DNA from 2 places in the Klebsiella scottii genome. Region 1 is predicted to be linked to the other one. Evidence: predicted binding sites of a transcription regulator. Region 1 holds the regulator's gene; the other holds the start of a gene.
The links. Region 1 encodes Fur, which represses iron uptake genes when iron is present. Its sites were predicted from a motif close to ATAATAATGAGAACNACTATCAA; they were not measured.
Positions count from the first base shown of each region.

Region 1 (4,100 bases):
CGGACGGCCGCAAGGTGAAGGGCGTTATCCACTGGGTGAGCGCGGCGCACGCGCTGCCGGTAGAAATTCGCCTGTACGACCGTCTGTTCAGCGTGCCGAATCCGGGCGCAGAAGAGGACTTCCTTGCAGTAATGAACCCCGAATCGCTGGTTATCAAGCACGGCTTCGCCGAGCCGAGCCTGGCGCAGGCGCAGGCCGGTAAGGCCCTGCAGTTCGAGCGTGAAGGCTACTTCTGCCTCGACAGCCGCTATGCAAGCGCCGACCGTCTGGTGTTCAACCGCACCGTTGGCCTGCGTGATACCTGGGCGAAGATCGGCGCATAAACCCGCGTCGCCGCATCGTCATCAAAAACGCCGCATCGCGCGGCGTTTTTTTATTTCCGCATTTAGCTGACTCATTTGGTTATTTTCGCGATGCGAATTAATCTTGTTTACAGCTTGTAATATATCCCGCCTGGCCCGTCTGTTATTTTTGTGTAAAAAACCGCTGTAAGCGTTTCCATCTCATCTTTTATCCTGATTTTGCAAATACTTCCGCGCTAAATGTACGAAATCCCAGGCTGTAACAAAAAGACATAGATTATGTGCGCTTTGTCATAATCTTAAGCTTTGGTCGGCGAAAGAGATTGATAATTCGCGTCACGAAAAATAGTCTATCCAGAGTGGATATGCGGATTTTTACCGCACCGCTTTTTAGCAGTCTTATTTATTTTTCGCGGCTTGCCTTTGGCTCCGCGTTTTAAAACGTCAAAGAGGATATGCACATGCGTACGTTTAGTGGCAAACGTAGTACGCTGGCGCTGGCTATTGCCGCCGTCACCGCGATGTCGAGCTGGATCGTTGTTCCGCAGGCCAGCGCAGCAGGTTTTATTGATGATTCCACGTTAACCGGCGGTATCTATTACTGGCAGCGTGAGCGCGACCGTAAAGACGTCACCGACGGCGATAAGTACAAAACCAACCTTTCGCATTCAACCTGGAACGCCAACCTGGATTTCCAGTCCGGCTATGCTGCCGATATGTTTGGTATTGACGTGGCTGCCTTTACCGCAATTGAAATGGCGGAAAGCAGCGAAAGCGGTCACCCGAACGAAATTGCCTTCTCCTCAAGAAATAAAGCCTACGACGAAGATTACTCCGGCGACAAGAGCGGGATTAGCCTCTATAAAGCGGCGGCAAAATTTAAGTATGGCCCGGCGTGGGCGCGCGCTGGCTATATTCAGCCAACCGGGCAAACGCTGCTGGCTCCGCACTGGAGCTTTATGCCGGGCACTTATCAAGGTGCCGAAGCCGGAGCCAACTTTGATTACGGCGACTCTGGCGCGCTGAGTTTCTCCTACATGTGGACGAACGAATACAAAGCGCCGTGGCACATTGAGATGGATGAGTTCTATCAGAACGATAAGAAGACGAAAGTCGATTATCTGCACTCTCTGGGCGCCAAATATGATTTTAAAAATGACCTCGTGCTGGAAGCCGCGTTTGGCCAGGCTCAAGGCTATATCGACCAGTATTTTGCTAAGGCCAGCTATAAATTTGACGTCGCCGGCGCTCCGTTAAGCACCAGCTATCAGTTCTACGGTACCCGCGATAAGGTCAGCAACGGCGGCGCGAACGATATTTATGACGGCACCGCCTGGCTACAGGCGCTAACCTTTGGCTACAAGGTTGCCGACGTGCTGGACCTGCGTCTGGAAGGCACCTGGGTGAAGGCTGAAGGTCAGCAGGGCTACTTCCTGCAGCGTATGACTCCAACCTACGCATCCTCTAACGGTCGCCTGGACGTGTGGTGGGATAACCGCTCAGACTTCAACGCCAACGGCGAAAAAGCCGTGTTCTTCGGCGCCATGTACGACATGAAAAACTGGAATATGCCGGGCTGGGCGTTTGGCGCGTCTTACGTTTACGCGTGGGATGCGAAACCAGGCAAAATGGCGACGCCCGATGCGTACTACAACGCGGACAAACGTCTGGAAGAGTCGGCCTACAGCCTCGATGCCATGTATACCGTGCAGGACGGCCGGGCGAAAGGAACGCTGTTCAAACTCCACTTCACTCAGTACGACAACCACTCCGATATTCCAAGCTGGAGCGGCGGTTACGGCAACATCTTCCAGGATGAGCGCGACGTGAAGTTTATGGTTATTGCCCCGTTCACTATTTTCTGATGCCGTAGCGGCGGGCGTAAGCCTGCCGCCAGCCCGTGAGGTTGATTATGAAGAAGCTATTGCTCATCGCCATCATGGCATCGGGTCTGGTGGCCTGTACGCAGTCACCGGCGCCAAAAGAAGATACTAAATTGAAGGATGCCTACAGCGCCTGCATCAATACGGCAGAAGGGAATCCGGATAAAGTTCAGGCGTGCCAGAGCGTGCTGAACGTTCTTAAAGAGGATAAGCAGCATCAGCAGTTCGCTAATCAGGAAAGCGTGCGCGTGCTGGATTATCAGCAGTGTATCCTGGCGACCCGCACCGGCAACGATCAGGCGGTGAAAGCCCGCTGCGACCAGATCTGGAAAGAGATCCGCAGCAACAATACCCGGCCCTGATTTCCCTCGTACTCCGTATTTGCGGGCATAAAAAAAGCCAACCTGCGGGTTGGCTTTTTGCTGCTTACGCTGCGGGAAACTATTTTTCCACCGCGTCGTGCGCGTGTTCATCTTCGCGGCAATCGCCTTCTGCACAGTGGCCGTACAGGTACAGGCTGTGGTTGGTCAGGCGGATACCGTGACGGTGGGCAATTTCACGCTGACGCGCTTCGATGGAGTCATCGCTGAATTCGATCACTTTGCCACAATCGAGGCAAATCAGATGATCGTGATGATGCTGCTGCGTCAGTTCGAAAACGGATTTACCGCCTTCAAAATTATGGCGGGTAACAATGCCGGCATCATCAAACTGGTTCAGTACGCGATAAACGGTAGCCAGACCGATCTCTTCACCCATGTCGATCAGGCGTTTGTATAAATCTTCCGCGCTGACGTGATGGTTATCCGGCCCCTGCAGCACTTCCAAAATTTTTAATCGTGGAAGTGTGACTTTCAGGCCAGCCTTCTTCAATGCGGTATTGTTGTCAGTCATGCGGAATCTGTCCTGTTGCTAAACGATCTACTTCCATTAGCGGAAGTAATACAGAGAATCACCCGATGTAATGCGTCTCATTATAGAACTGCCATGATGAAATGAAAACCGCAAGCATCGAGCCTTGTATGCTGTCAAAAACGAGGCACACGCTACAAACTGTGTCACGTCTCCTCGTTAAATCAGAGGACATTGTACAGATATGTGATTAAAAGTTAAAAACTTGTAGCTATTAGTTTTATTGCTTTTACCTATCAATACGGCGATACCCGAAGGTAGCGCCGTTTAACGATCAGGCGTTTTTGATTTCTTCGAGATGCAGTTCTTCAGAAATCTGTTTAACCCACTTCTCTACGCGCTCGTTGGTCAGCTCAGGCTGACGGTCTTCATCGATAGCCAGACCGACGAAATGGTCGTCATCGGCGAGACCTTTAGAGGCTTCAAAATGGTAGCCTGCAGTCGGCCAGTGGCCGACGATGGTTGCGCCGCGCGGTTCGATGATGTCGCGAATGGTACCCAGCGCGTCACAGAAGTATTCAGCGTAGTCTTCCTGGTCGCCGCAGCCAAACAGGGCTACCAGCTTACCGTTGAAATCGACCTCTTCCAGCGTCGGGAAGAAATCATCCCAGTCACACTGCGCTTCACCGTAGTACCAGGTTGGGATGCCCAGCAGCAGAATATCATGACCTTGCAGGTCTTCTTTGCTGCTTTTGGCAATGTCGTGAACATCAGCAACATCTTTACCAAGCTGCTTTTGGATCATTTTTGCAATATTTTCGGTGTTGCCGGTGTCGCTGCCAAAAAAGATGCCGATGATTGCCATGAGTAAAATAACCTCTTGAAACTTAATGATGTGGTAGTGGCGTAATGCCCGCAGATAACGGCAATCATAGCAGAACAGGGAAGGGCGCGGAAACAGCAATCACACCCGACTGCACACTCTGCTACATGAAAGTGTTGTTTTTGAGGTTTCTCAGACTTTACCCTGGCTATGCAGGGCTGCCAGCTGGTTCATCAACAT
Region 1 covers NZ_JARXNI010000020.1:2,711,049-2,715,148, reverse strand. The annotation lists gene glnS (glutamine--tRNA ligase) at 1-323, shown strand, start outside; gene chiP (chitoporin ChiP) at 764-2,167, shown strand; gene QFI97_RS20425 (ChiQ/YbfN family lipoprotein) at 2,215-2,547, shown strand; gene fur (ferric iron uptake transcriptional regulator) at 2,627-3,079, opposite strand; gene fldA (flavodoxin FldA) at 3,372-3,902, opposite strand; gene ybfE (LexA regulated protein) at 4,053-4,100, opposite strand, start outside.

Region 2 (4,100 bases), 830 kb from region 1:
GGCTATCCAGCCAGTCGGCCTTCAGCCCGGATTCATAGTTCTTACCGGTTATCGGCGACAGCCATCCGCCATCCGCCGAACGTTTGGTCTGCGGGGAGAAAATTGAGGTATAGCTGGCGTATGCCGACAGGCTCTCCGTAATGTCGTAAACCACGCCGCCGTACGGCGTCACGTTGTATTTACGCATATCGCCGCTGCTGCCGTTGGCGCTGTACTGGGTGTAGCGCGCGCCGACGATCAGCGATAGCGGGTCGGCGAGCGAGAACCGGGCGGCGGTATAGGCCGATTTCTGCCGCACGATATCATCCGCATTCAGGTACCAGTCCCCCCACTCCGGCTGCGCCACGCTGCCGTTCCAGCCGTTATTAAAGACCCCGAGCTGCTCGCTATCCATCGGCCCGTCCTGGCTAAAGCTGGCGTTATGCTGGCGGCTGTAGCTGGCGCCGGCCATCAGCTGGTGCTGGCGACCCAGCAGCTCAAACGGCCCGCTGGCATAGGCATCGAAGGAGTCGAGGGTTCGCTTGCCGCGATCCTTGCTTCCCCAGCCGCTGGCGCCTTCGCCGGTATCGGCATCGGGATTCCCCATCACATACAGCAGCGTGTCGTTCAGGGTCTGTTCGCCGTGGGTGCCGTTGAAGCGGAATGACCAGCCGTTATCCCACTCCTGCGTCAGGCCGGCAAATACCTTGCGGGATTCAATGGCGTAGCGCGTCCAGTCCGCCGCGGTGTTGGTGCTGCGGTCGTAGTGGGTCCGCGAACCGTCGCTATACAGGCTGGGGAGACCACCCCACGTCGGATTGCCGGTATTCGACTTCTGATAGTCCCAGCCCAGCGACAGGTGGGTACTATCCGTCAGGTCGGCATCCACGACGCCGTAGAGAAACTTTTTGCTCTTATGGTAGCGGTCCAGCCAGCTATCCTGATCCTGATAGCCGGCAATCACTCGCCCACGCACGCTGCCGTCGGCATTGAGCGGAGCCGACAGGTCGCCAACGTAGCGCTGCTTATTCCAGCTGCCGTAGCTGGCGCTCACGTTCCCGGTCAGGGTTTTGCTGTCCGCCTTTTTACGCACCATGTTCACCGTGGCGCCGGGGTCGCCCGCGCCGGTCATCAGGCCGGTCGCGCCGCGAACCACTTCGATGCGATCGTAAATAGCGGTATCTTCCTGCGCATCGCCGTAGTTCCAGGCATCGCCTAGCGAGGTGGGAATATCGTCGTAGGCGAAGCTGGTGACTTCAAACCCTCGCGAATAGTAATACGAACGCTCGCTGTCGATCTGCTGCGAGGAGACGCCGGTCGCGTTGGTCAGCACATCGTCGATGGTCTGCAGATTTTGATCCTTCATGCGCTGCTGGGTCACAATCGTAACCGACTGCGGCACATCGCGGGGAGCCAGCAGCATCTTCGTCCCCGCACGGGTGGTTTTTGCCGCGTAATCCTGCTGCTCCTCGGGCGCATTTCCCGCGCTGCCGTAGACCACCATATCCTGCTGCGTCCCGGTCGCCGTTCCTTCATCCTTCTCCGCCGCCTGCGCGGGGTGAGCAAAGGCCTGGATCGCCAGCGCCAGCAGTGAAACGGTAAATGGTTTAGATAAACTCTGTGCAGGCGGTCTACCGCCTGTGCCCCTGTCGTTGAAAAACATAAATTTTCCCATCAGGAATTATTATTGTGAGTGACGTTATCTCGCTCACCGCAGCGCTGAAAAATCGCTCTTTGTCAGCAGATTGAAGGCGGCATACGGCGCGAGAAAACAACAAATGAGAATGGGAATAATAATTATTTGCCTTATTTATCGCAGGCTATTTTGTCAGTTAAATGTAAGCAAGTGTATACTTTTTGTAAATCAACAACCTGACATCATCGCGAACCGGATCTGCCGCAGGACTGTGCGGAAACGAACGCGAAAATAGCCGCTTCGTCGTCCATCCTCGTGCCGGTTCGGGCGCTCAGGGCCGCACCTGAGGCCGGGATGATTTGCGCCCGCAGCATAAATGATTATGATTCTCATTCTTGTTTTTTACGTTCCCGCTGCGGCTTTGCCCTGCGGGAGTGATTTATCCAATGATGGGGTTCAGAATGAAATCGTTATTTGGCCCGCGTAAATCAGCGCTGTGCGCTGCGCTTCTCTCCGCGTTAACCCTAACGGCGTGGCAGGCTTCGGCCGAGGAGACGCCGCCTGCCAAAGCGCCCGCGTCATTAAGCCAACGTACGCTGGGCGATGGTTTGTACGAGATGGCCTATTTGCCGGCGCAAAGCGCGCTCGTTGTCGCCAGCGCCCAGGGATTTAAAGCGGTTAACGGCGGCATGATCTACCGGCTGGATCCCGCCACGCTGGCCACTAAGGCTGAAACCCATACCGATTTGAAGAACTTCGGCATGGCGGTCGCGGATGACGGCAAGGCGTTCTACACCACCAACTCGCTGGACGGCGGGGTATCCAAAGTGGATGCGCAAAGCGGTAAGGTGCTACAGCGCCTGATGTTCGTCGGTCAGGATAAGGACGGCGACCCTATCGGCGCCCGTGAAGTGCTGTTCCACAATAACCAGCTGTTTATTGGCCGCGTAGCCGATCCGGGTTTTATCTCCATCGTAGATGCGAAAACCATGACCCTGAAGGGCCGGATTGATAATGCCGGGAAGTGGGTGACGGGACTGATCTACTCCCCGCTCACCGATCGCATTTATGCGGCAAACGGCGGCGGGGAAATTCTGGTGATTAACCCGGCAAGCCACAAAATTGAGCAGCGCTGGACCCCGGGCGACGGCAAAGAGTACCTGTTCCTCAATCTGGCGGAAGATCCGGCCACCGGCCGCCTGTTTGTTACCGATGATTCCAAGGCCAAAACGACGCTGGTCTTTGATGAACGTACGGGTAAGGTCATTAAGCGTATCGACGGCGATGCGCTGGGTATTAAGTTCAGCGCGAAGCGCAATGAGGTTTATATCAGCCAGCGCGAATCGAAGAAGGTACTCCAGCTGGACGCCACCACCTATGCGCTGAAAAATGCGTGGTCGTTCGCCAGCCATCCGAACAGCCTGCTGCTCTCCCCTGATCAGGACACTCTTTACGTCAGCATCAAGCAGGATTTCAATGAGGATAATTCCACCAAGGGCCCGGACAGCGTTGCCCGCATTAAGCTCAACTGAGTTTTCACCGCTTTCCGGCACCTGACGATCGGGCTAAGGGGAAAATAACCGCTTCCCCTTAACTAACAAGCCCCGCCCCCCGTCACGCTGCGCCCGCTTTCGCCGGTGCGGGATTTCTTTTGCCGCAAAATGCTGTATTATGCGATTTATTGCAGCATTTTGCAGGATTAAAGACCGTGCACAAAACCGCCAGACAAAAATACCTACTTGATATTATTAGCGAAAATGGGCAGGTCAGCATCAGCGAGCTGGTAGATAAGCTGCAGGTTTCCGCAGACACCATTCGTCGCGACCTGACCGATCTTGAAAAGCAGGGGCTGGCGCAAAAGAATCACGGCGGCGCCATCGCCCTCGATCTGTCGGCGATGAACCGCCAGGGCAGAAATGCCCTGCTGCCAAAAACGAAGCAGCGCTTAGGTAAAATGGTGGCGGAGAAAATTCCCTCCGGCTCGACGATCTTTTTAGATGCTGGCAGCACCGTGCTGGCCGTCGCCAGCCACATCAAAGGGCCGATGACCGTTATCACCACCTCTTTAGATATCGCCCAGCACTTCAGCGACCGGGCGGATATTCAGCTGATTCTGTTAGGCGGCAGATGGGATATGCAGCAGCGCCTGTTTGCCGGCAGCGCAACCCTCGCGCTGCTCGCGCGCTATCGGGCTGATATCGCCATCCTCGGCGCCTGCGCGCTGCATGCGCAGCTGGGTTTAAGCGCCAGCCAGGAGGCCGACGCGGAGATCAAGCGCGCCATGCTGGCGGCCAGCACCGAGTGCTGGCTGGTTGCCGACCATATGAAGCTGAACCACTGCGAGCCTTATCTGGTCGCCGGATTAGCAGAAATTCATCAGTTATTTTTGGATAAAGCCTGGGAAGACGCCGGGGACGACATTTCAATGCACATCAACATCGCTGACGCTCAATAACGTGGAGAGAATAATGAACAAAGTTATCGC
Region 2 covers NZ_JARXNI010000020.1:1,885,780-1,889,879, forward strand. The annotation lists gene fhuE (ferric-rhodotorulic acid/ferric-coprogen receptor FhuE) at 1-1,642, opposite strand, end outside; gene QFI97_RS16510 (YncE family protein) at 2,077-3,147, shown strand; gene QFI97_RS16515 (DeoR/GlpR family DNA-binding transcription regulator) at 3,324-4,070, shown strand; gene QFI97_RS16520 (oxidoreductase) at 4,084-4,100, shown strand, end outside.
Region 2: a site for Fur is predicted at 1,758-1,780, ahead of fhuE (ferric-rhodotorulic acid/ferric-coprogen receptor FhuE). Genes of this name have one in related genera too.